2 regions of the Stenotrophomonas sp. FW305-3-2-15-E-LB1 genome follow, and region 2 is predicted to be linked to the other one. Evidence: predicted binding sites of a transcription regulator. Region 2 holds the regulator's gene; the other holds the start of a gene.
The links. The regulator FliA, encoded in region 2, starts transcription of late flagellar genes. The targets are predictions, from matches to a motif close to TAAAGTTTNNCNNNCNNNGGCCGATAA.
Positions count from the first base shown of each region.

Region 1 (11,078 bases), on a different contig from region 2:
ACACCAAGGTGAGCAGCCGTGCGGGCACGGGCAGCGGCCTGACCTACAACCGCGAGCACACCTGGCCGAACTCGCTGGGCTTTGCCAGCACCACCGGCGACAAGGGCCTGCCGTACGCCCCGTACACCGACACCCACATGCTGTACCTGACCGATGCGCAGTGGAATGCCGACCGCGGCAACAAGCCGTTCGGCAAGTGCGATGCCAACTGCGGCGAGCGCGCCACCGAGGCCAACAACGGCCAGGGCGGCGGCAGCGGCGGTTACCCGGGCAATTCCAACTGGGTGCGCACCCCCGACGGCAACACCGGCACCTTCGAGGTGTGGGGCAAGCGCAAGGGCGACATGGCGCGTGCGGTGATGTACATGGCCATCCGCTATGAGGGCGGCAAGGATGCGGCCACCGGCCAGTCCGAGCCGGACCTGGAACTGACCGACGACCGCAGCAAGATCGTCAAGACCAGCAGCTCGCCGGCCTACATGGGCCTGCTGTCGACCCTGATCGACTGGCACCTGTCCGACCCGCCGGATGCCGCCGAACGTGCGCGAAATGACGTGATCTACTCGTTCCAGGGCAACCGCAACCCGTTCATCGACCACCCCGAGTGGGCGACCCCCGCCCTGTTCACCTCGGCAAAACCGACCAGCTGCCAGCTGGCCAACTGACCGCGCAACGCAGCGGTCCATGCCGCCGCCGGGTCCTGACCCGGCGGCGGCCCTATACTCGGCGGTCATGTCGACCGTCGATCCCGTCCTGCTGCTGTTGACCACCTGCCCGGACCGGGCCAGTGCCGAGCGCATCGCGCACGCGCTGGTCAGCGAGCGCCTGGCTGCGTGTGTCACCCGCCTGGATGGCGCACAGTCGACCTACCGCTGGCAGGGCGACGTCATCACCGACGCCGAACTGCAGTTGCTGGTGAAGACCACGGCGAGCCGCGTCGATGACGCCATCGCCCGCATCGTCGAACTGCATCCGTATGAACTCCCGGAGTGCATCGCGGTCGAAACCCGGGCCGGCCTGCCGGCGTATCTGGACTGGATCCGGGCACAGACCCGGGAGGACACCGATTGATGAAGTTGTTTGCTCGTGGCGCCGCGCTGTGCGCCCTGCTCTGGCTGTCCCTGCCGGCCTTCGCGCTGGATGAGAAGGACCTGCTGCCGGTCGACCAGGCGTTCGCGCTGACCGCCAGTGCGCCCGAACGTGGCCAGATCCAACTGCAGTTCAAGATCGCCCCCGGCTATTACCTGTATCGCCACCGCACCAGCGTCAAGGCCGACCCGGCCTTCAATGCCGGCGCCCTGCAGATGCCGGCCGGCAACAAGCACCACGACGACTTCTTCGGCGAGGTGGAGACCTACCGCGAGCGCCTGCAGGCCACCCTGCCCGGCGCACCGACCGATGCGGCCGGCACCATCAGCCTGGAAGTGCGCTACCAGGGCTGCGCCGATGCCGGCGTGTGCTACCCGCCGCAGAAGCGCACCGTGCAGGTGACCCTGCCCGGCGCCGGCGGCAAGGCCGCGCTGCCCACCGCGCGCGCCACCGGCGTGAGCCCGTTCAACAACCCGCTGGCCGGTAGCGGCGGTGGCCTGCGCCTGCCGGGCGCCAGCAACACCCAGGCCCTGCCGCTGCCGTCGGAACAGGCATTCGGCTTCGATGCCATCGCCAGCGACGGCAACACCCTGCTGCTGCGCTTCACCCCCGCGCCGGGCTATTACCTGTACCGCGACCGCACCTCGCTGAAGCTGGAAGGCAGCACCGGCGTGCTGGCCGACAAGCCGCGCTGGCCGGCCGCGCAGTCGCACCGCGATGAGCACTTCGGCGATGTCTCGGTGTACTTCAACCAGGTGGAAGTGCCGCTGCCGCTGCGCCGCACCCGCACCGAGGCCGTGGACAGCACCCTGGTGGTGACCTTCCAGGGCTGCCAGACCGATGGCATCTGCTACCCGCCGATGACCCGCCGGGTGAAGCTGTCGATTCCGGCCGGCACGCTGACCGCCGCCGGCAACGGCACGGCCACTGCAGCGCCTGCCACGGCCAGCGACAGCCCGCGCGAGGAGGCCGATGGCACACCGCGGCGCCTGCTGCCGACCGTGCCCAACGATGCCACCGGCGCTGCCGTTGACAGCGCCGCGGGCGGTGATGCGTTCGCCGCCGATGCGCAGCAGGACAATGCCAGGCGCACCAAGCCGCCGGGCAGCGTGCCGAAGACCGACAGTTCACTGCTGTGGGTGCTGCTGCTGGCCCTGGGCGGTGGCCTGGTCCTGAACCTGATGCCCTGCGTGCTGCCGATCCTGTCGCTGAAGGTGCTGAGCCTGGCGCAGAGCGGTGAGAGCGCCGAGCGCGCCCGCAGCCATGCCATGTGGTACACGCTGGGCGTGCTGGTGGCCTTCGCCGTGATCGGCGCGCTGATGGTGGGCCTGCGCATGCTCGGCAACGCGGTGGGCATCGGCTTCCAGCTGCAGCACCCGGGCGTGGTGGCGGCGCTGGCCTACATCATGTTCGCCGTCGGCCTCAGCCTGTCCGGCGTGTTCACCATGGGCGGCGGCATCGGCAACCTGGGCCAGTCACTGGCCCGCCGCAGCGGCCCGGCCGGCGATTTCTTCACCGGCGTGCTGGCCTGCGTGGTCGGCAGCGCCTGCGTGGGTCCGTTCTTCGGCCCGGCCGTGGCCTACGCCTTCATGGCACCGCCGATCGCGGCGATGCTGGTGTTCCTGTTCCTCGGCCTGGGCCTGGCCCTGCCGTTCCTGCTGATCGGCTTCGTGCCGGCCCTGGCCCGCCGCCTGCCCAAGCCCGGCCCGTGGATGGAAACGCTGAAGCACGTGCTGGCCTTCCCGATGTATGCCGCCGCGCTGTGGCTGCTGTGGGTGCTGGGCAAGCAGCGCGGCGTGGACGGCATGGCGCTGGCCCTGGGTGGCCTGCTGCTGCTGACCGCCGGCCTGTGGCTGTTCGAGACCAGCCGCTGGCGCAGCAAGCGTGGCGCCAGCCTGCTGGGCGTGCTGCTGGCCCTGGCCGCGCTCACCCCGGTGTGGGGCGTGACCCAGCTGGCCCCGCCGGCGCGCGCCGCCCAGGCCGCCAGTGACAACGTGGTGGAGTATTCGCCGCAGATGCTGGACCGCCTGCGTGCGGACAACCGCGTGGTGTTCGTGAACATGACCGCCGACTGGTGCGTGAGCTGCAAGGCCAACGAACGCGCGGTGCTGTCGCGCCCGGAGTTCAAGGAACTGCTCAAGCGCACCAACGCGGTGTACATGCGCGGCGACTACACCAACGTGGACCCGCAGATCACTGCGTTCCTGGATGAGCACAAGGCCGTGGGCGTGCCGCTGTACGTGGTGTACGGCCCGGGCGCACCGCCGACCGTGCTGCCGACGCTGCTGACCCAGGCCCTGGTGGAAGAAGCGCTGCTGCGCACCGCCCGATGAACTGGCAACGGCCCGCACTGCTGTGGACAGCGGTGCTGGCCGCCGGCCTTGGCCTGTGGGCCGGGCATCGGTTGACGCCAGCGCCGGCGCCGGCTGCTTCGACGCCCGCTGATGTGAAGTCTCCCATTCCTGTCCTTCGCGCCGGCGATGCGTTGCCGGCACTGGTACTGCCCGGCGTGGACGGGCAAGCACTGGACATCCGCCAGCGTTTCCGCGGGCGACCGCTGCTGGTGAATGTCTGGGCCAGCTGGTGCGGGCCCTGCATCGAGGAAATGCCCGAGCTGGCGCGCTTCGCCGACGCGCAGGGCACGCACGGCGTGCAGGTGCTGGGCCTGGCACTGGATACGCCGGAGGGCGTGGCTGATTTCCTGCAGCGGGTGCCGGTGGGGTACCCGATCGTGCTGGACACCCCGGGCCCACGAGATGCCAGCGTGCAGCTGGGCAATACGCAGGGGCTGCTGCCGTACAGCGTGTTGTTTGATGCGCAGGGGCGGATGGTGAAGGCCAAGCTGGGGCCGTTCGAGCACGGTGAGATTGCAGGCTGGGTGGAGTGAGGGTGTTGTTGCAGGGCTTGCAGCCCTGCACCTGCTCAATGCAACGGCAACGTCAAAAGCCGAAGCGGGCTTTCCGTGGGATGGCGGGGCACTGTGGGTTTGCGGGGACGCCGTAAACCCATCCATGGGGGCTTGGTCGCCGCATCCATGCGGCTCACACCCCGCAAACCCCACAGTGCGCCGCCTCTGACAGATTCCCGCGACTGTTGGTGGGTGCCGACCGTTGGTCGGCACATCTGTCAGATATCGAATGAACTCATCCACGCATGGCGTGGATGAAATCTCTCAGATATCGAAATTCCGACCCCGTGCCGACCAACGGTCGGCACCCACCAAAGCAGAGCGTCGTTCCGACAGCTCGCAGAAACCTGTCGAAGGCGGGGTGGGTCCGGTTGAGGGGGTGTGAGCCGCATGGATGCGGCGACCGAGCTTACATGGACGTACTTGCAGCGTCCCCCTCAGCCGGACCCACCCCGCCAACCCACGGAAAGCCAGCTTTTGACGTTGACGTGGACGTGGCCTGAAGCGGGTGCAGGGCTGCAAGCCCTGCACTAAAACCCTCCTTGACCGCAGCCCGTCCGCGCCCGGAGAATTACGGATTAATTCTCATTTGCTGTTGCGCAGGATGCGGGCGGCAGCCTCAACGGCCTCTCTCCCCGATGTTCAAGAACGTCCTGTTCCAACTGCACTGGCTGCTGGGCATCACGGCCGGCACCCTTCTGGCCATCATGGGCCTCAGTGGCGCCACCCTGTCCTTCGAGGATGAGCTGCTCCGCGCGGCCAATCCCGGCTTCGCCGCCATCGCCGAGCACCACGCCGACGGCCAGCAGGCCCTCGCGTTGAGCGAACTGGTGCCGCTGCTGCAGGCCGGCAGCGATCGGCCGCTGCAGCGCCTGCGCGTGGATGCCACCGGCCAGCGCCCCTCGGTGGCGCGCTTCGCTGGCGGCAAGGACCACTGGGTCTATTTCAATCCCTACAACGGCGAACGCTTCAGCCACCTGCGTGGCCAGGCGTTCTTCGACTTCGTCGAAGACCTGCACCGGCACCTGGCCGCGGGCGAGCGCGGCAAGGTCGTGGTCGGCAGCTGCGCCATCGCGCTGCTGTTCTTCGCGCTGTCCGGCATCTACCTGCGCTGGCCACGGCGCTGGTGGCACTGGCGCAGCTGGCTGGCGGTGGAATGGAAACGCAGCGGCCGCGGCTTCCTGTGGAGCCTGCACTCGGTGGTCGGCACCTGGGTGCTGCTGATCTACCTGATGAGTGCGCTGACCGGCCTGTGGTGGTCGTTCGACTGGTACCGCAGCGCGGCCAACAGCGTGCTGGGCGTGCCTGCACCGGCCAAGCACAAGGTTGCCCCGGATGCGACCCTCGACCTGCAGCACGTGGAGGACACGCTGTACGCGCAGCCCGGCGTGCGCAGCGGCTACATCGACCTGCGCCTGCCGGAAAAGCCGGGCCAGGTGCTGAACGTGCGGGTGATGTCCGGTGACCCTGCCCTGCGCGGCGGCCACCACGACCGCGCGCACGACCTGCTGCAGCTGGACCCGGCCAGCGGCGCCCTGCTGGAAGCGCGCCCCTACGAACGCCAGGGCAGCGGCGGCAAGCTGGCCACCAGCATGTTCGCGCTGCATTCGGGCAGCTACTTCGGCCTGCCCGGCCGGGTGGTGGTGATGCTCAGCAGCCTGGCCATGAGCCTGTTCTTCATCACCGGCTGGATGCTGTACCTGGACCGCCGGCGCAGCCAGCGCGCGGCACGTGCACTGCGGCAGACCCTGCCCGCAGCGCAGGAAAGCGGCGGCGAAGGCACGCCGTGGCGGGTGATCCATGCCAGCCAGAGTGGCCTGGCCGAACAGCTGGCATGGCGCGCGGCGGCACAGCTGCAGGCCGCCGGCCACCCGGTGCAGGTGCTGCCGCTGGCGCGGGTGACCGCTGCGCTGCTGCAGGACAGCCCGCAGGCCCTGTTCGTGCTCAGCACCTTCGGCGATGGCGAGCCGCCGGACAGCGCGCGCCGTGCGGCACGCCTGCTGCTGGCCCAGAACGTGGATCTCTCCGGCCTGCGCCATGGCGTACTGGCGCTGGGTGATCGGCAGTACCCGCACTACTGCGCGTTCGGTGCACAGGTGGACGCGTGGCTGGCAGGCAACGGGGCACAGCCCCTGTTTCCGCGCATCGACGTGGATGCCGCCTCGGTGGTGGCCCTGCGCCAGTGGCAGCGCGAGCTGGGCGCACTGACCGGCATCGACACCGATGACAGCGTGCTGCCGCCGGCCACGCAGATGCACGACTGGCAGCTGCTGGCACGCGAAGCATTGAACCCGGGCAGCTTGGGCGGCGCGATCTGGAAGATCCGCCTGGCACCGCCTGCCGACACGACCTGGCAGGCCGGCGACATCCTGCACATCGCACCGCGCAACAGCGTGCAGCACACCACGACGGTGCTGGAAGCACGCGGGCTGGACCCGTTGCAGCCACTGCTGCTCGACGGTTGCACCCGCACGCTGCTGGACCTGGCAGGCGAGCGCGTGCTGCCCGACGAAGGCGCCGCGCTGCCGGTACAGGACGCTGCGCTGTGGCTGGCGGGCCTGCCGATGCTGCCTGGGCGCGAGTACTCCATCGCGTCGTGTGCCGCCGATGGTGCAGTGGAACTGGTGGTGCGCCTGGTGCACGACGCTGCGGGCCGCCCCGGCCTGGGCTCGGGCTGGCTGTCGCTGCACGCACCGCTGGGCAGCCGCATTGCCGCGCGCGTGCACCGCAACCCTGGCTTCCACCGCCAGGCCGGCACGCCGATGGTGCTGGTCGGCAACGGTACCGGCATTGCCGGCCTGCGCAGCCTGCTGCGCGAAGCCGCCCAGCATGGCGAACACGGCCATTGGCTGCTGTTCGGCGAGCGCCAGCGCGCGCACGACCAGTTGTTCGGCGAGGAGATCGCGCAGTGGCAGGCCGAGGGCCACGCGGCGCGCGTTGACCTGGCGTTCTCGCGTGATGCCGATGGTGGCGGCTACGTGCAGCACCAGCTGCAGGCCGCTACTGCGGAACTGCAGGCGTGGCTGGCGCGTGGGGCGGTGATCCACGTGTGTGGCTCGCTGCAGGGCATGGCCGAAGGTGTTGACCAGGTGCTGCGTGCGGCGCTGGGCGATGATGCGGTGGAGACGCTGCTGGAGAGCGGGCGCTACCGCCGCGACGTGTATTGATCCCCCTCTGGTAGTGCCGGGCGCTGGCCGGCATGACCATGGAAATGCCGGCCAGCGGCCGGCACTACCGAAACTCCATCACGCCGCCGCGCGCGGGCGTCGCTCCGGCTGCAAGCGGAACGCCGATACCGCTTCAGCCAAAGCCTGGACCTGCGTCTGCATGTGCGCGGTGGAGGCACCGGCTTCCTCCACCAGGCTGGCATTGCGCTGGGTGCTCGATTCCATCTGCACGATGGTCTGGTTCACCTGGGCGATGCCCGCGTGCTGGTCCTGCGATGCGCTGCGGATGGCGGTGAGCAGTTCCGCCAGCTGCTGCACGCTGCCGACGATCTCGCCCATGGTGGTGCCAGCCTGTTCGGCCTGCACATTGCCCTGGCCGACGCGGGCCACCGAGTCTTCAATCAGGCCCTTGATCTGCTTGGCGGCCTCGGCGCTGCGCTGGGCCAGCAACCGTACTTCGGAGGCCACCACGGCAAAACTGCGGCCCTGTTCGCCGGCACGCGCGGCTTCCACGGCGGCGTTCAGCGCCAGGATGTTGGTCTGGAACGCGATGCCGTCGATCAGTTGGGTGATGTCACCGATGCGACGCGAGGCTTCGCTGATGCCGTGCATGGTGGCCACCACCTGGCCCACGGCCTGGCCGCCTCGTGCGGCCACCGCCGCCGCGCCCTGCACCAGCGCATCGGCACGGCCGGCGGCATCGGCGTTGCGGCCGACGGTGTCGGTCAGCTCGTGCATCGACGCAGCCGTTTCTTCCAGGTTGGCCGCCTGCTGCTCGGTGCGCTGCGAGAGATCATGGTGGCCGGCGACGATCTCGCCCACGCCCACGTCCAGCCGCGAGGTGGCCTGCTGGATGCGGGTGACGATGCGGCCGAGCTGGCCGACGGTGGCATTGGCATCGTCGCGCATGCGCGCGAACACGCCCTGCAGGTCGCCTTCCATGCGCACGCTCAGGTCACCCCGGGCCAGTGCTGCCAGCAGCGCCTGCAGGTCGCCCAGGTTGGTTTCGAACGTGGCCAGCAGGTGGTTGATGCTGGTGGACAGCGTGCGCACGAAGCCCTGCTTGCCCTCCAGGGCGATGCGGCCGTGCAGTTCGCCGTGTGCGGCGGCGTCGACCAGCGCGGCCACTTCGGTTTCCAGCAGAGTTTCCAGCGCGCGGCTGCGCCATTCCACCGCCACGCCGAGGAAGTGATCCTCGTCGATGATGGCGTTGGCGATGAGCTGGTAGCGCACGCCGAGATGATTGATCTCGCGCTCCTCGCGACGGCGTACGCCCGCCAGGCTGGTCATCGCCGGGTGCAGGCGCACGGCATCGCTGCCAACCAGCGCGTCGGCCTGCATGCCCAGCTGTTGCAGCAGCGCGGGATTGGCATAGGCCACCTGCCCTTCCGCATCGATCACCATCAGCCCGGTCTGTGCGCTGTCCAGTGCCTGGCGCACGCGGGTGTTGCCGCGGGCCACCGCGCGTTCCTCCTCGATGCGCGCGCGCAGGCGCTGCTGCATGTCGATCAGGCGCTGCGCCAGCTGGCCGATCTCATCGTTGGCGTTGTGCACGCGCAGGGTGGTGTCCAGGCGATCGTCGGCGATGTCACTGGCAAAGCGCAGGGTGTCCTGGATCGGGCGGCGCACGGCGCGCAGCACCAGCACCAGGCTGGTGATCAGCACGCCGGCCACCAGGGCCAGCGTCGCGGCGAACAGCACGCTCAGGGTGCGTGCACCGGCCTGCTGGCGTGCCAGCGCCTGGGCCAGCGCCTGCACCTGTGCCTTCTGGAACGCGGCCAGTGCCGGCGCTACGCCGGCCGCAGCATCGAGCAGCGATTGTGCTTCCACATCCAGGCCGACGCGGGCGGCGGTGTAGCCCAGCAGCGCCGCCTGGTAGGCATCCATGTCGGTACGCAGGCGTTCCTGCGCCTCGGCCGGCAACCCGGCCAGGGCCAGGTCGAAGGGCAGCTTCTCCTCGCTGGCCCGGTCGGCGTGGGTGGAGTCGCCATCGAGCAGCAGCAGGGCCTCCTGCCGGCGCATCTTCTGCACGTGCAGCTCCAGTGCCGGACGCTGCAGCGCGGCCACGTTCGCCTGCAGTGCATCGGCGGCCTGCTGCAGCTGCGCGGCCAGGCCGGCATCGCCGCGGCCCATTTCATCCACGCGCTCGAACAGGGCGGCGATGCCCTGCGAGAAGCCGTCGACCGCCTCGGCCAGGGACTGCAGCGCCTTGCGGCGGCCCGCATCCATCGGCATCGCGCGCAGCGCCTGCAGGTCGTCCTTCAGTTCCTGCTGGGTGGCCAGCAGCTGGCTGCGGTCGGCATCATCGAAACTGCGCGCATACTGGGTCTGCAGGCGCCGCGCTTCGGCCACGCGGGTGGCCAGCGCCGCCGCCAGATCGCTGCCATGCTGGTAGCTGGCCTGGGTGCGGGCGGCCTGCCCGCTGGCGTGGCCGGTCCAGGCGTAGGCGCCGGCAATGGCGACCAGACCCAGGCCGCAGACCCACAGGGTGGCCTTCAGTTTGTCGGCCACGCTGAGCCGGTGCGGCTGCAGCCAGCGCAACAGGGCAGGAAACGCCGAGCGCAGCCCAACCAGGCGGGTGCGCAGGGACCGAAGGCGAACAACCGCGGTCGACATGACAGACTCCAGGCGAAAGGACGCACCTGTATCGGCCTGGATCAGAAAGACTTTAGGACTGTTTTCCGCATCGGGCCGCCGAGCCGGCGGTCGCGGTCTTTGTACCGGCCGCAGGCGACGGGGCGATGACATCGGCGCCCGCCCTTGACCTCAACCCCGGTTGCGGTTGCACAGTAGGTGCCCCTGCCCCGCCTGGTGCCGTCATGACCGCGCTCGACATCCCCCGTTACCTGCAGCGCCTGCAGTTGCAGACCGCGCCGCCGGCCACCCTGGCCGGGCTGACCCTGCTGCAGCAGTGCCACAACGCCCATGTGCCGTTCGAGACCCTGACCTGCCTGCTGCGCGACCCCGTGCCGATCGACCTGGACAGCGTGCAGCGCAAGCTGCTGGAGGCGCAGCGCGGGGGCTACTGCTTCGAGCTCAATGGCGTCTTCCTCGCGCTGCTGCAGTCGCTGGGCTTCGACGCCCACGCCTTGAGTGCGCGCGTGCTGCTGTCGGCCGGCGAGGGTGAACTGACGCCGCGCACGCACCTGTTGATCCGGGTGCGGCTGAACGGCGAGGACTGGCTGGTGGATACCGGCTTCGGCAGCCTGACCCCGACCGTACCGCTGCGCCTGCACGCTCATGAGGCGCAGGACACGCCGCATGAGCGCTACCGGCTGCAGCGGCTGGACGATGGCGATTTCCAGCTGGCGGCCAGCAGCGGCGAGGACTGGCGTCCGCTGTACCGCTTCGACCTGACGTCGCCCGCGGCGGCCGACAACGAGGTGGGCAACTGGTATGTGTGCACGCACCCGCAGTCGAGTTTCCCCGGGGAACTGCGTGCATCGCTGACCTGGCCGGAAGGACGCCGCACCGTTGGCAGCGGCCACTACACCGAGTACCGCCCGGGAAAGGCGCCGGAGAAGCGCGCACTGCGCGACGTGGCCGACGTGCGGCAGGTGCTGCAGGAAGGGTTTGGCATAAGGCTGCCGGAGGATGCGCGGCTGGACCCGGCCATTGCCGGGTGGCTGCAGCGGTGGCAGGCGACGGCCGTGTAGAGTCGAGATCCTATGTTCGCAGTCAAGCCTGCAGGAAGCGGGCTTGGCCCACCTTCAACAGGGCTGGATCGAAATCCTTGCCGCTCTTGAATACGCCCCACGCAATCCTGGCCAGCTTTCTGGCCAGAATGTTGAATACGGCTGTGCTTGAGTGTCCGCGCCCTGATAGATCGTCGTAAAGCGGTTGCCCGCCGCGGCAACGCTTGAGCCCCATAGCCGCCATGTACAGCATCTGGCGCAGTACGGGCGCGCCTTGTT
Region 1 is NZ_JBYSZR010000004.1:190,598-201,675, forward strand. It holds gene AC3WL7_RS05245 (endonuclease) at 1-665, shown strand, start outside; gene cutA (divalent-cation tolerance protein CutA) at 733-1,071, shown strand; gene AC3WL7_RS05255 (protein-disulfide reductase DsbD family protein) at 1,068-3,422, shown strand; gene AC3WL7_RS05260 (TlpA family protein disulfide reductase) at 3,419-3,976, shown strand; gene AC3WL7_RS05265 (PepSY domain-containing protein) at 4,636-7,164, shown strand; gene AC3WL7_RS05270 (methyl-accepting chemotaxis protein) at 7,243-9,780, opposite strand; gene AC3WL7_RS05275 (arylamine N-acetyltransferase family protein) at 9,984-10,820, shown strand; partial or broken gene AC3WL7_RS05280 (transposase) at 10,843-11,078, opposite strand, start outside.
Region 1: a site for FliA is predicted at 9,809-9,835, ahead of AC3WL7_RS05270 (methyl-accepting chemotaxis protein). Genes of this name have one in related genera too.

Region 2 (11,078 bases):
ACAGCGCCGACGAGATCGTGCCGACCCGTGGCAGCACCGGTTTCGCCTCCACCCTGGCCCGCGCCAGCGTCAACGAATCGGCACTGCCGGAACAGATCTTCGCCCCGTATGCCGACGCCATCGTCGCGCCGCCGGCCAGTGCCGCAGCGGTTGCCGCCGCGCCGATCAACCGCGCCCGCTTCCTGATCGATCCGTCACTGGAAGATGACAGCGCCGCCCTGCTGCCGCCGCCGCTGCCGCTGCCGGCCCCTGCGGTCGCCGCTGCCCCGGTGGAAGCGCCGGTGGAGATGGCCCCGGCCGTTGCCACCGCTGCCATCGTGGAAGCCCCGGCCGCCGCAGCGCCCGCCAACGACGCAGCGCCGCTTGCCGAAGCCGCGCCGACGCCGGCACCGGCCCCGCAGCTGGCCCCGGCCCCGGCCCTGACCATGGTGGCCGCCGATGACGGCGAGATCCGCCAGCTTCGCCAGGAAGTGGCCGGCATGCGCCAGGTCATCGAGCGTGAGATGAACCGCTTCACCGACGAGCGCCTGCGTGGCAGCGCGGTGCGCGCCACCGCGCTGGACCTGATGGACGAGTACGGCTTCGATGCCGGCCTCGCCCGCGACGTGGCCATGCAGATCCCGCTGGAGACCGAGGCCCACCGCGGCCGCGGCCTGATGCTGGGTCTGATCTCGCGCAAGCTGCCGATCGCCCCGGTCGATCCGCTGGAAGAAGGCGGCGTGATCGCCCTGGTCGGCCCGACCGGCGCCGGCAAGACCACCACCATCGCCAAGCTGGCCTCGCGCTTCGCCGAGAAGCACGCCCCGCGCGATGTGGCCCTGGTGACCACCGACACCCTGCGCGTCGGCGCCCGCGAGCAGCTGTACGGCTACGGCCGCCAGCTCGGCATCGCGGTGCACGAAGCCAACAGCGGCACCGACCTGGACCAGCTGCTGGAGCGCCTGCAGGACTACAAGCTGGTGCTGATCGACACCGCCGGCCTGGGCCCGCGTGACCGCGCCCTTGCCGCCCAGCTGCAGTGGCTGCGGGCCGCCCGCCAGGTGCGCACCCTGCTGGTGCTGCCGGCCAATACCAGCTTCGGCGACATGGACGAGGTCGTCCGCCGCTTCGGCGCGGCCAACCTGCAGGGCCTGGTGCTGAGCAAGCTGGACGAGACCGGCCGCTTCGGCAACGCCCTGTCGGTGGCCGTCGACCATGCCCTGCCGATCACCTGGGTGACCGATGGCCAGGACGTCCCGGAGGACCTGCACCGGGCCAGTGCAGCCAATCTCGTACTTCGCCTTGAAGATTTGCGCCGAGCGGCCGATATGCCCTGCAACCCGGAGTTGAACCATGCCGTCGCGTGAGTACGCCAAGCTGACCAATACCTTCCCGCTGTCGGCCACCCGCAGCGAGCCGCTCGGCCCTGTCCGCACCATCGCGGTGACCGGCGGCAAGGGCGGCGTGGGCAAGACCAACGTGTCGGCCAACCTGGCCGTGGCGCTGGCCGGCATGGGCAAACGCACCCTGCTGCTGGACGCCGACCTCGGCCTGGCCAACATCGACGTCATCCTCGGCCTGAACCCCAGGTTCACCCTGGCCGACCTGGTGGCCGGCCGCTGCAGCCTGGAAGACGTGATCATCGAGGGCCCCAACGGCGTGCTGGTGGTCCCGGCCGCGTCGGGCCGCCGGCACATGGCCGAACTGGCCCCGGCCGAGCATGTCGGCCTGGTCAACGTGTTCTCCGAGCTGGAACGCGAGCTGGACATCATGGTGGTGGACACCGCCGCCGGCATCAACGACGGCGTGCTGACCTTCTGCCAGGCCGCGCAGGACACCGTGGTGGTGGTCTGCGATGAGCCGGCCTCGATCACCGACGCCTACGCGCTCATCAAGGTGCTGTCGCGCGAACGTGGCGTGGACCGCATCCAGGTCGTAGCCAACATGGTGCGCGATCCCAACGAAGGCCGCGTGCTGTACGAAAAGCTGACCCGCGTCTGCGAGAAGTTCCTCGCCGATGTCTCGCTGAACTACCTCGGCTGCGTGCCGCAGGATGACTGGCTGCGCCTGTCGGTGCAGCGCCAGCAGCCGGTGGTCAAGGCCTACCCGTCCAGCCCGGCCGCGCTGGCGATCACCGAGATCGCCCGCCGTACCGCGCGCTGGCAGGCGCCGACCGAACCGCGTGGTGGCGTCGAATTCTTCCTCGAACGCATCCTCAAGCAGCGTGGGGTGACCGTATGAAAGGTGCAGCCCAGTACAAGGAAGTCCAGCGCTCGAGCGCGACCGACGTCATCGCCCAGCACTCGGACCTGGTGCGGCGCATCGCCCACCACCTGGCGGCGCGCCTGCCGGCCAGCGTCGAGGTGGACGACCTGATCCAGGCCGGCATGATGGGCCTGATCGAAGCCTCGCGAAGCTACGACGCCGACCAGGGCGCCTCGTTCGAGACCTACGCCTCGATCCGCATCCGTGGCTCGATGATCGACGAGATCCGCCGTGGCGACTGGGTGCCGCGTTCGGTGCACCGCCGTGCCCGCGACGCGGCCGCCACCATCCGCCGGCTGGAACAGAGCAGCGGCCGTGCCGCCAGCGCCACCGAAGTGGCCGCGGCGATGGACATGCCCCTGCCCGAGTACCTGCGCCTGATGGAAGACGCCTCGCGCGGCCAGGTGTTGAGCCTGGAGTCGCGCATCGAGGACCAGGGCGAGCTGGATACGGTCGCCCAGGGTGGCCCGACCCCGCAGCAGGTGCTGGAGCGTGGCGAGTTCGGCCGCGAGCTGGGCAAGGCCATCGGCCACCTGCCCGAGCGCGAACAGCTGGTGCTCTCGCTGTACTACGAGCAGGAGCTGAACCTGAAGGAGATCGGCGCGGTGCTCGGCGTGAGCGAATCGCGGGTCTGCCAGATCCACGGCCAGGCCGTGCTGCGCCTGCGCGGCCGGCTCAAGGTGTTCGAGGCGGTCGACGCCGGCCTCGAACAATGAACATGCGCGAGGCGGCTGCCCCCGGCCGCCCGCAGTGAACAACAAAGGAACTCTGCTTTGAACAAGAACATGCGCATCCTGATCGTCGACGACTTCTCGACCATGCGTCGCATCGTCAAGAACCTGCTGGGCGATCTGGGCTTCACCAACACCGCCGAAGCCGAGGACGGGCATGCCGCGCTGTCGATGCTGCAGAGCCAGCCGTTCGATTTCGTGGTCACCGACTGGAACATGCCGGTGATGACCGGCATCGAGCTGCTGAAGGCGATCCGTGCCGATGCCAAGCTGAAGACCCTGCCGGTGCTGATGGTCACCGCCGAAGCAAAGCGCGAGCAGATCATTGAAGCGGCCCAGAGCGGCGTCAACGGCTACATCATCAAGCCGTTCACCGCGCAGACCCTGGAAGAAAAGCTGGGCAAGATCTTCGAACGCCTGGCGGCGAGCGCCTGATGGACGCACAGGTCGACAGAAGCGCCCTTGCCCTGCGCCTGCAGGAAGCCCTGGATGCATTGGAATCCGGTGACGAGGCCGCCTGGCGCCAGCGCATCGACAGCCTGGTGGCCGCGCGCACCCAGCCGATGATGAGCGGCCTTTCGCGGCTGGCCCGCGAACTCGGCCAGGCCCTGGGCGAGCTGCCGACCGTGCCCGACGAGGCCGGCGAGCTGGACGATGCCTGCGCACGCCTGGACCACGTGGTGGCGATGACCGAACAGGCCACCCACCGCACCCTGGACCTGGCCGAAGAGTGCCGCGCCCTGACCGAACAGCTGCGTGCCGATGGCCTGCAGCCGGGCCAGGACGCGCAGCTGGAGCGCATCCGCCACAACCTGACCGAGATCGCCCTGACCCAGAGCTACCAGGACCTGACCGGTCAGATCATCCGTCGCGTGGTGGGCATCGTCCGCCGCGTGCACGAAGGCTTTGGCGCGCTCGGCCTGCCGCCGGAACAGCATCGCACCGACCCGGAACTGGCCGGGCCGGCACTGAAGGGACTGGACCGCCACGCGGTCTCGCAGAACGACGCCGACGACCTGTTGTCGGACCTGGGGCTGTAAGCATGAGCGCTGTTGCCGACGACATCACTGCCGATTTCATCATCGAGGCGCAGGAAATCCTGGATCGCCTGGGCGAACAGCTGGTGTCGCTGGAACAGGCACCGAAGGACAACGACCAGCTCAACGCGGTCTTCCGCGGCTACCACACGCTGAAGGGCGGCGCCGGCTTCCTCGGCATCACCGCCATGGTCGAGCTGTGCCATGCCGCCGAAGAAGCGCTGGGCGCGGCGCGTGCCGGCCAGGCCGTGCTGCAGGCCCATCATTTCGATGCCGCCCAGCAGTCGCTGGATTACCTGCAGTCGATGCTCGATGCGGTGTCCGCCGGCACTGAACCCGGGTACGCCCCGCCGGAACTGATCGCCCAGTTCGACGTGCATGGCGGAGCGGGCCCCGCATCGAGCGCCGCCGCAGCCGCCACCCCGGCCGCTGCCGGCAGCGACCTGATCACCGACGATGAGTTCGAGGCCCTGCTCGACCAGCTGCATGGCGGCAGCGCACCGACTGCCGTCGCGCCGCCGAAGAAGGCCGATGATGGCCTGATCAGCGAAGACGAGTTCGAAGCCCTGCTCGACCAGCTGCATGGTGGCGCCGTCCCGGGCGCCAAGCCCGTGGCCGCCGCACCGGTGGCCGCCGCACCGGCCCCGGCACCCGCCCCGCGCGCGGCCGCCAAGCCGGCCGCGAACAAGCCGGTGGCCGAAGCCGAACACACCGTGCGCGTGGACACCAAGCGCCTGGATGCGATCGTCAACCTGATCGGCGAACTGGTGCTGTCACGGAACCGGCTGAAGACCCTGCGCACCCGCCTGCGCGACGAAGAGCTGGATCGCGCGGTGTCGACGCTGGACATCGCCACCGCCCGCCTGCAGTCGGCGGTCATGCGCACCCGCATGCAGCCGGTCGGCAAGGTGTTCTCGCGCTTCCCGAAGGTGGCCCGCGACGTCGCCCGCTCGCTGCAGAAGGAAGTGGACCTGGAGTTGATCGGCGCCGAGACCGAGCTGGACCGCAACCTGGTCGAAGCGCTGGCCGATCCGCTGGTGCACCTGGTGCGCAACGCCATCGACCACGGCGTGGAAATGCCGGACCTGCGCGAAGCGCAGGGCAAGCCGCGGATGGGCCACGTGCGCCTGTCGGCGCAGCAGGAAGGCGACTACGTCAGCATCGAAGTGCAGGACGACGGCGCCGGCATCGACCCGGAAAAGCTGCGCGCCAAGGCCCGCGAGAAGGGCCTGATCGACCCGGAAGCCGCCGCCCGCCTCAGCAGCGAGGAGTGCCTGCACCTGGTGTTCCTGCCCGGCTTCTCGACCAAGCAGCAGGTCACCGATATTTCCGGCCGCGGCGTGGGCATGGACGTGGTGCAGTCGCGCATCCGCGAGCTGAGTGGCCAGATCCAGATCCAGTCGGAACTGGGCCGTGGCAGCCGCTTCCTGATCCGCGTGCCGCTCACCCTGGCCATCCTGCCGACGCTGCTGGTGCAGGCCGGCGAAGACGTCTATGCGCTGCCGCTGGCGCGCGTGATGGAGGTGCTGCACGCCCCGCGCACCTCGCTGGGCTGGTTCGATGGCCGCGCCGTGCTGGACCGCCGCTCGCACACCCTGCCGCTGGTCGATCTGCGCCAGTGGCTGGATGTGACGCCTGCAGCGTCCCCCCTGCTGACCATCGTGGTGCTGCAGGCCGGTGAAGCGCGCTTCGGCCTGGTCGTGGACCAGGTGCGCGGCCGCGAGGAAGTGGTCATCAAGCCGCTGCCCAAGGCGCTGCGTGGCCTGCGCGGCTACGCCGGTGCAACCTTGATCGGCGACGGTCGCATGGCCCTGATCCTGGACGTGGACGGCCTGCGCTGAACCCCCGCCGGGCATGGCCTGGCGCTACCCGAGATGGCCCTGCGCGGTAGCGCCGGGCCATGCCCGGCGACCCAAAAACTGTGACTACCGTCTGTACACGATCTACCGGTGTCTCAAGTCCCATTCACACAAGCCGATACCGGACCCATGGATAGACTCAGCCTCATTGGACTCTTTCTCGCCCTGGCCTCGCTGGTCGGCGGCAGCATCCTGAAGGGCGCCGGCCTGGCTTCGCTGTGGTCGCCTGCCGCCTTCGTGATCGTCATCGTCGGCACCGTGGCATCGATCCTGCTGCACACCGCCCCGGCGGTGTTCAAGCACGCCTTCAAGATCGTGCGCTGGGTCGTGCGCCCGCCGCACAGCGACCGCCACGAACTGATCAAGCAGATCGTCGAGTGGAGCAACATCGCCCGCCGCCAGGGCCTGCTGGGCCTGGAATCGCAGGTGGAAGCGCAGCGCGACCCGTTCCTGCGCAAGGGCCTGCAGCTGCTGGTCGATGGCGTGGAGCCCGAATCGATCCGGCACATGCTGGAAATCGAACTGAGCAGCCAGGAACACCAGGACCAGGCCGGCGCCAAGGTCTTCGAGGCCATGGGCATCTACGCCCCCACCCTGGGCATCATCGGTGCCGTGCTGGGCCTGATCGCGGTGATGAAGAACCTGGCCGACCCCAGCAAGCTGGGCCACGGCATCGCCGCCGCGTTCACCGCCACCATCTACGGTATCGCCTCGGCCAACCTGCTGTTCCTGCCCATCGCCGCCAAGCTGAAGGGCGTGATCGCGCACAACACCCGCGACCGCGAAATGGTCATCGAAGGTCTGATCTCGATCGCCCAGGGCGAAAACCCGCGCAACATCGAAACCAACCTCACCGGCTTCCTGCACTGACATGGCCCGCCGCAAGCACCACGAAGAGCACGCCAACCACGAGGCATGGGCCATTCCCTATGCCGACCTGATGACGTTGCTGCTCGCCTTCTTCGTGGTCATGTATGCCATTTCCTCGGTCAACGAGGGCAAGTACCGGATCATGGCCGACGCCCTGACCGATGCTTTCGGTGGCGCACCGCGCACCATCAATCCGGTGCAGGTGGGCAACAAGCAGGTGCAGGGCGGCGGCTGGGACAGCCCCTCGGTCATCAAGTCGGGCACCCGGATCGGCCCGTCCGCACCGGCGCCCACCCACGACCCCACCCTGCTGCCGGCGATGGCCTCGCAGATGCGCATGCCGGTGTCGGTGCACAACCAGGACCAGATCGCCCGCGCCGAGCGCCAGCTCAGCAGCATCGCCGACCGCCTGACCGCCGCGCTGTCGCCGCTGATCGACCGCGGCATGATCAGCGTGCGCCGCACCGAGCTGTGGATCGAAGTGGAGATCAACAGCGACATCCTGTTCCCGACCGGATCGGCCGCGCTGGACGTGCATGCGCGGCAGACCCTGGCCAGCCTGGCCGACGTGCTGCGCGACGTCCCCAACAGCGTGCGCGTGGAAGGCCACACCGACAACGTACCGATCGCCACCGCCACCTTCCCCTCCAACTGGGAACTGTCAGCCGGCCGCGCCGCCAGCGTGGTGCATCTGTTCGCCGACCAGGGCGTGCAGCCCTCGCGGCTGGCCATGGTCGGCTACGGCCAGTTCCGCCCGCGCGAAGAGAATGACAGCGCGCAGGGCCGCAACCGCAACCGGCGGGTGATGGTCATCATCCTGGCCGACACCAGCCATGCGGTCGACCCGCTGGGCGAACGCCTGAACGCCGCCGCCGGTGGCAGCGCGGCCACCGACACGGCCGCCGCTGCACCGCGCAGCACCCCCGTTTCCCCCAACGCACCGGTGCAGTTGCCGCCGGTGCCGGCTGGCAGCCGCGTCGGCGCCGCCGTTCCCCCGGCAATGAAGGAGTAACCCGATGCGCATCTGGGCAGTCGCCAACCAGAAGGGTGGAGTCGGCAAGACCACCACCACCCTCGCCCTCGGTCGCGGCCTGGCCGCACAGGGCCACCGCGTGCTGTTGATCGACCTGGATCCGCACGCCTCGCTTACCCGCGCCTTCGGCGTGCCGGTGGAACCGGCGCCAGTCGGCGTGCTGGAACTGTTCGGCGCACCGCCGGCCGAGCTGTCCGCACTGAGCCACCCCAGCAGCATCGGCGGCCTGGACTACGTGTGCGCGCAGGCTTCGCTGGCCACGCTGGAACGGCGCAGCGCCAACCAGCCCGGCCTGGGCCTGGCCCTGCAGAACGCACTTGCCCGCCACCAGGGCCAGCATGACTACATCCTGCTGGACTGCGCGCCCACCCTGGGCCTGCTGATGATCAACGCACTGGCTGCGGCCGACCGCCTGATCATTCCCACCCAGGCCGAGCCGCTGGCCCTGCACGGACTGGACGGCATGGTCCGCACTGGCGAGATGGTCGAGCGCTCGCGCCGCCGTCCGCTGCCGATCTCGATCCTGCCGACCCTGTTCGACCGCCGCACCCGCGCCGGCAACGAATCGCTGCGCACCATGCAGGACCGCCACGGCGCCCGCGTGTGGGAAGACGCGATCCCGATCGACACCCGCATCAGCAACGCCGCCGGCCTGACCCTGCCCAGCGTGGGCGAGGACTACCCGGGCCGCGGCCTGGCCGCCTATCGCCGCGCTCTGAACTGGATCCTCGGCGAAGACGCGCGTGCACTGGAGCAGGCGGCATGAACACCCCCGGCGTGCTGGACGACTACCTGGACGAGCTGCTGGGCGAAGCCATCGCCCTGGCCGCACCGCCACCCCCGGTCGCCGCCGCGCCCGAGCGCGAGCCGACGTGGGACGACCTGCCGGCCGAAGTCGTTTACGAAACCGGCGACACCACCGTTGCCGCATCCGTGGATGACGCCTCGCTCGAAGCCGCATTCGAAGCAGCGGCCGTCGCCGTTGCCGCACCCGAGCGCGAACCCACCTGGGACGACCTGCCGGCCGAGGTGATCTACGAAACCGGCAACACCGATGCTGCCGCATCCGTGGACGACGCCTCGCTCGAAGCCGCATTCGAAGCAGCGGCCGTCGCCGTCGCCGTTGCCGCACCCGAACGCGAACCCACCTGGGACGACCTGCCCGCTGAGGTGATCTACGAAACGGGCGATGCCACCGGTAGCGCCGGGCCAGGCCCGGCGAGCGCAGCGGCACCCGACCCCGCCACCGACCCGGCAGCCCCCAAGCCCACCTGGGACGACCTGCCCGACGAAGTCATCTACGAAACCGACGGCGCCGACAGCCATCGCCTCGCGCACACCGACAGCCCTGCCCTGCAGGCCGCCTTCGAAGCGGCGGCCGTAGGCGAGGCGGTACCGGCACCGGCCGTGGCCGCACCGATCACGCCGGTAGCGCCGCGCCCTGCGCCCGCCCCGGCCGCACGGGCGGCGGTCGCACCGCCCCCGCGCATCGCCCTCGACGCGCCGCCCGGCAGCCGCCCCGGCAGCTGGCAGGAACTGCAGGCGCAGGCCCACCAGCCGCCGCACGGCGCGAACCCGCACAACCGCCGCGCCGCCGAGCGCACCTCGCGCTGGCTGCGGCTGCGCTGTGGCACCCAGGCCTATGCGCTGGAACTGCTGAAGGTGCAGGAAGTGGTCCTGCCCGTGCCGCTGCTGCCGCTGCGCGGCACCGCCCCGGCCATGCTCGGCATCATGAACCTGCGTGGCCAGGTGGTGCCGGTGATGGACCTGGGCATCCACCTGGGCGCGGTCACCGCCGAAGACGACGCGCAGACGCGCATCGTGGTGCTGGAAGAGAACGGCGAGACCCTGGGCCTGCGTGTATCGGCGGTCGAAGACGTGGCCAACCTCACCGATTCGCAGATCGAGCCTCCCGACACCGCGCGCATCTGCCAGATCTCCAATGAGCTGTTCCGCGGCGTGGCCCGCATCAGCCAGCGGCCGATGATCCTGCTCGACGCGACCCGGTTGTTGGGGTAATCGCCATCCACGCATGGCGTGGATCTACTAATCGATTCAACCCTAAAGAACCCCTGCCGGGTGCCGTTATGGATCTCGGAACCGTTTGTCCGGAGCAACGATGAGCACTGTCGAACTGGGTGACGATCTCGGCATCGAGAACAGCACCGAGCTCAAGAACCGCCTTTCGCCCCTCGTGGCGGAAGCAGGCGAACTGACCCTGGACGCAAGCCAGGTCGGTCGCATCCACACGGCAAGCGTGCAGGTGCTGTGTGCGTTCGTGCAGGCACGCCGCGAGGCGGGCCTGGGCACCGGCTTCCACGGTTGCACTGCAACCTTCCGTGACGCCGCCCGCCTGCTGGGCGTCACCCAGGCCCTGGGCCTGGACGTACCCCATGACAACCTGAAATCTGTGGAGAACGCTGCATGAGCGCACGTATCTTGGTGGTGGACGATTCGGCGTCGATGCGCCAGATGGTTTCCTTCGCCCTCACCTCGGCCGGTTTTGCCGTCGAAGAAGCCGAAGACGGCGCGGTCGCGCTCGGTCGCGCCAAGGGCCAGCGTTTCAACGCGGTGGTCACCGACGTCAACATGCCGAACATGGATGGCATCAGCCTGATCCGTGAACTGCGCCAGCTGCCGGACTACAAGTTCACCCCGATGCTGATGCTGACCACCGAGTCGGCAGCGGACAAGAAGTCCGAAGGCAAGGCCGCCGGTGCCACCGGCTGGCTGGTCAAGCCGTTCAACCCCGAACAGCTGGTCGCCACCGTGCAGAAGGTGCTGGGCTGATCGCCCCGCACCCCTGAACCGCCCCTTCCCCACGTTTCCGGATTGCCTCTGCCATGAGCATGGACCTGCAACGCTTCCACGCCACCTTCTTCGAGGAGAGCCGCGAAGGCCTCGACGCGATGGAGGCCGGCCTGCTGGCCCTGGAATCGGGGCAACAGGACGCGGAGATCATCAATTCGGTGTTCCGCGCCGCCCACTCCATCAAGGGGGGCGCCGGCACCTTCGGCTTCGATGCGATCGCCGGCCTGACCCACGTGCTGGAAACGCTGCTCGATGAGCTGCGGGCCGGTAAGCGCGCACTGGAACCGGTCGCCGTCGACGCCATGCTGTCCTCGGTGGACGTGCTGCGCGCCCTGCTGCGCGAAGCCGAACATGGCCAGGCCGCCGATCCGGCCGCCGTTGCTGCGGTGAAGGCGCGCCTGGAAGCGGTGCTGTCCGGCCAGGCCGCCGCCAGCGCCCCGGTTGCCGCCGAAGCCAAGGTCGACGACACGCCCGAAGCCTGGCAGATCGGCTT
Region 2 is NZ_JBYSZR010000002.1:54,903-65,980, reverse strand. It holds gene flhF (flagellar biosynthesis GTPase FlhF) at 1-1,346, shown strand, start outside; gene AC3WL7_RS01985 (MinD/ParA family ATP-binding protein) at 1,333-2,220, shown strand; gene AC3WL7_RS01980 (RNA polymerase sigma factor FliA) at 2,217-2,960, shown strand; gene cheY (chemotaxis response regulator CheY) at 3,018-3,410, shown strand; gene AC3WL7_RS01970 (protein phosphatase CheZ) at 3,410-4,015, shown strand; gene AC3WL7_RS01965 (chemotaxis protein CheA) at 4,018-5,853, shown strand; gene AC3WL7_RS01960 (flagellar motor protein) at 6,001-6,741, shown strand; gene motD (flagellar motor protein MotD) at 6,743-7,753, shown strand; gene AC3WL7_RS01950 (ParA family protein) at 7,758-8,540, shown strand; gene AC3WL7_RS01945 (chemotaxis protein CheW) at 8,537-9,793, shown strand; gene AC3WL7_RS01940 (STAS domain-containing protein) at 9,894-10,202, shown strand; gene AC3WL7_RS01935 (response regulator) at 10,199-10,564, shown strand; gene AC3WL7_RS01930 (chemotaxis protein CheA) at 10,618-11,078, shown strand, end outside.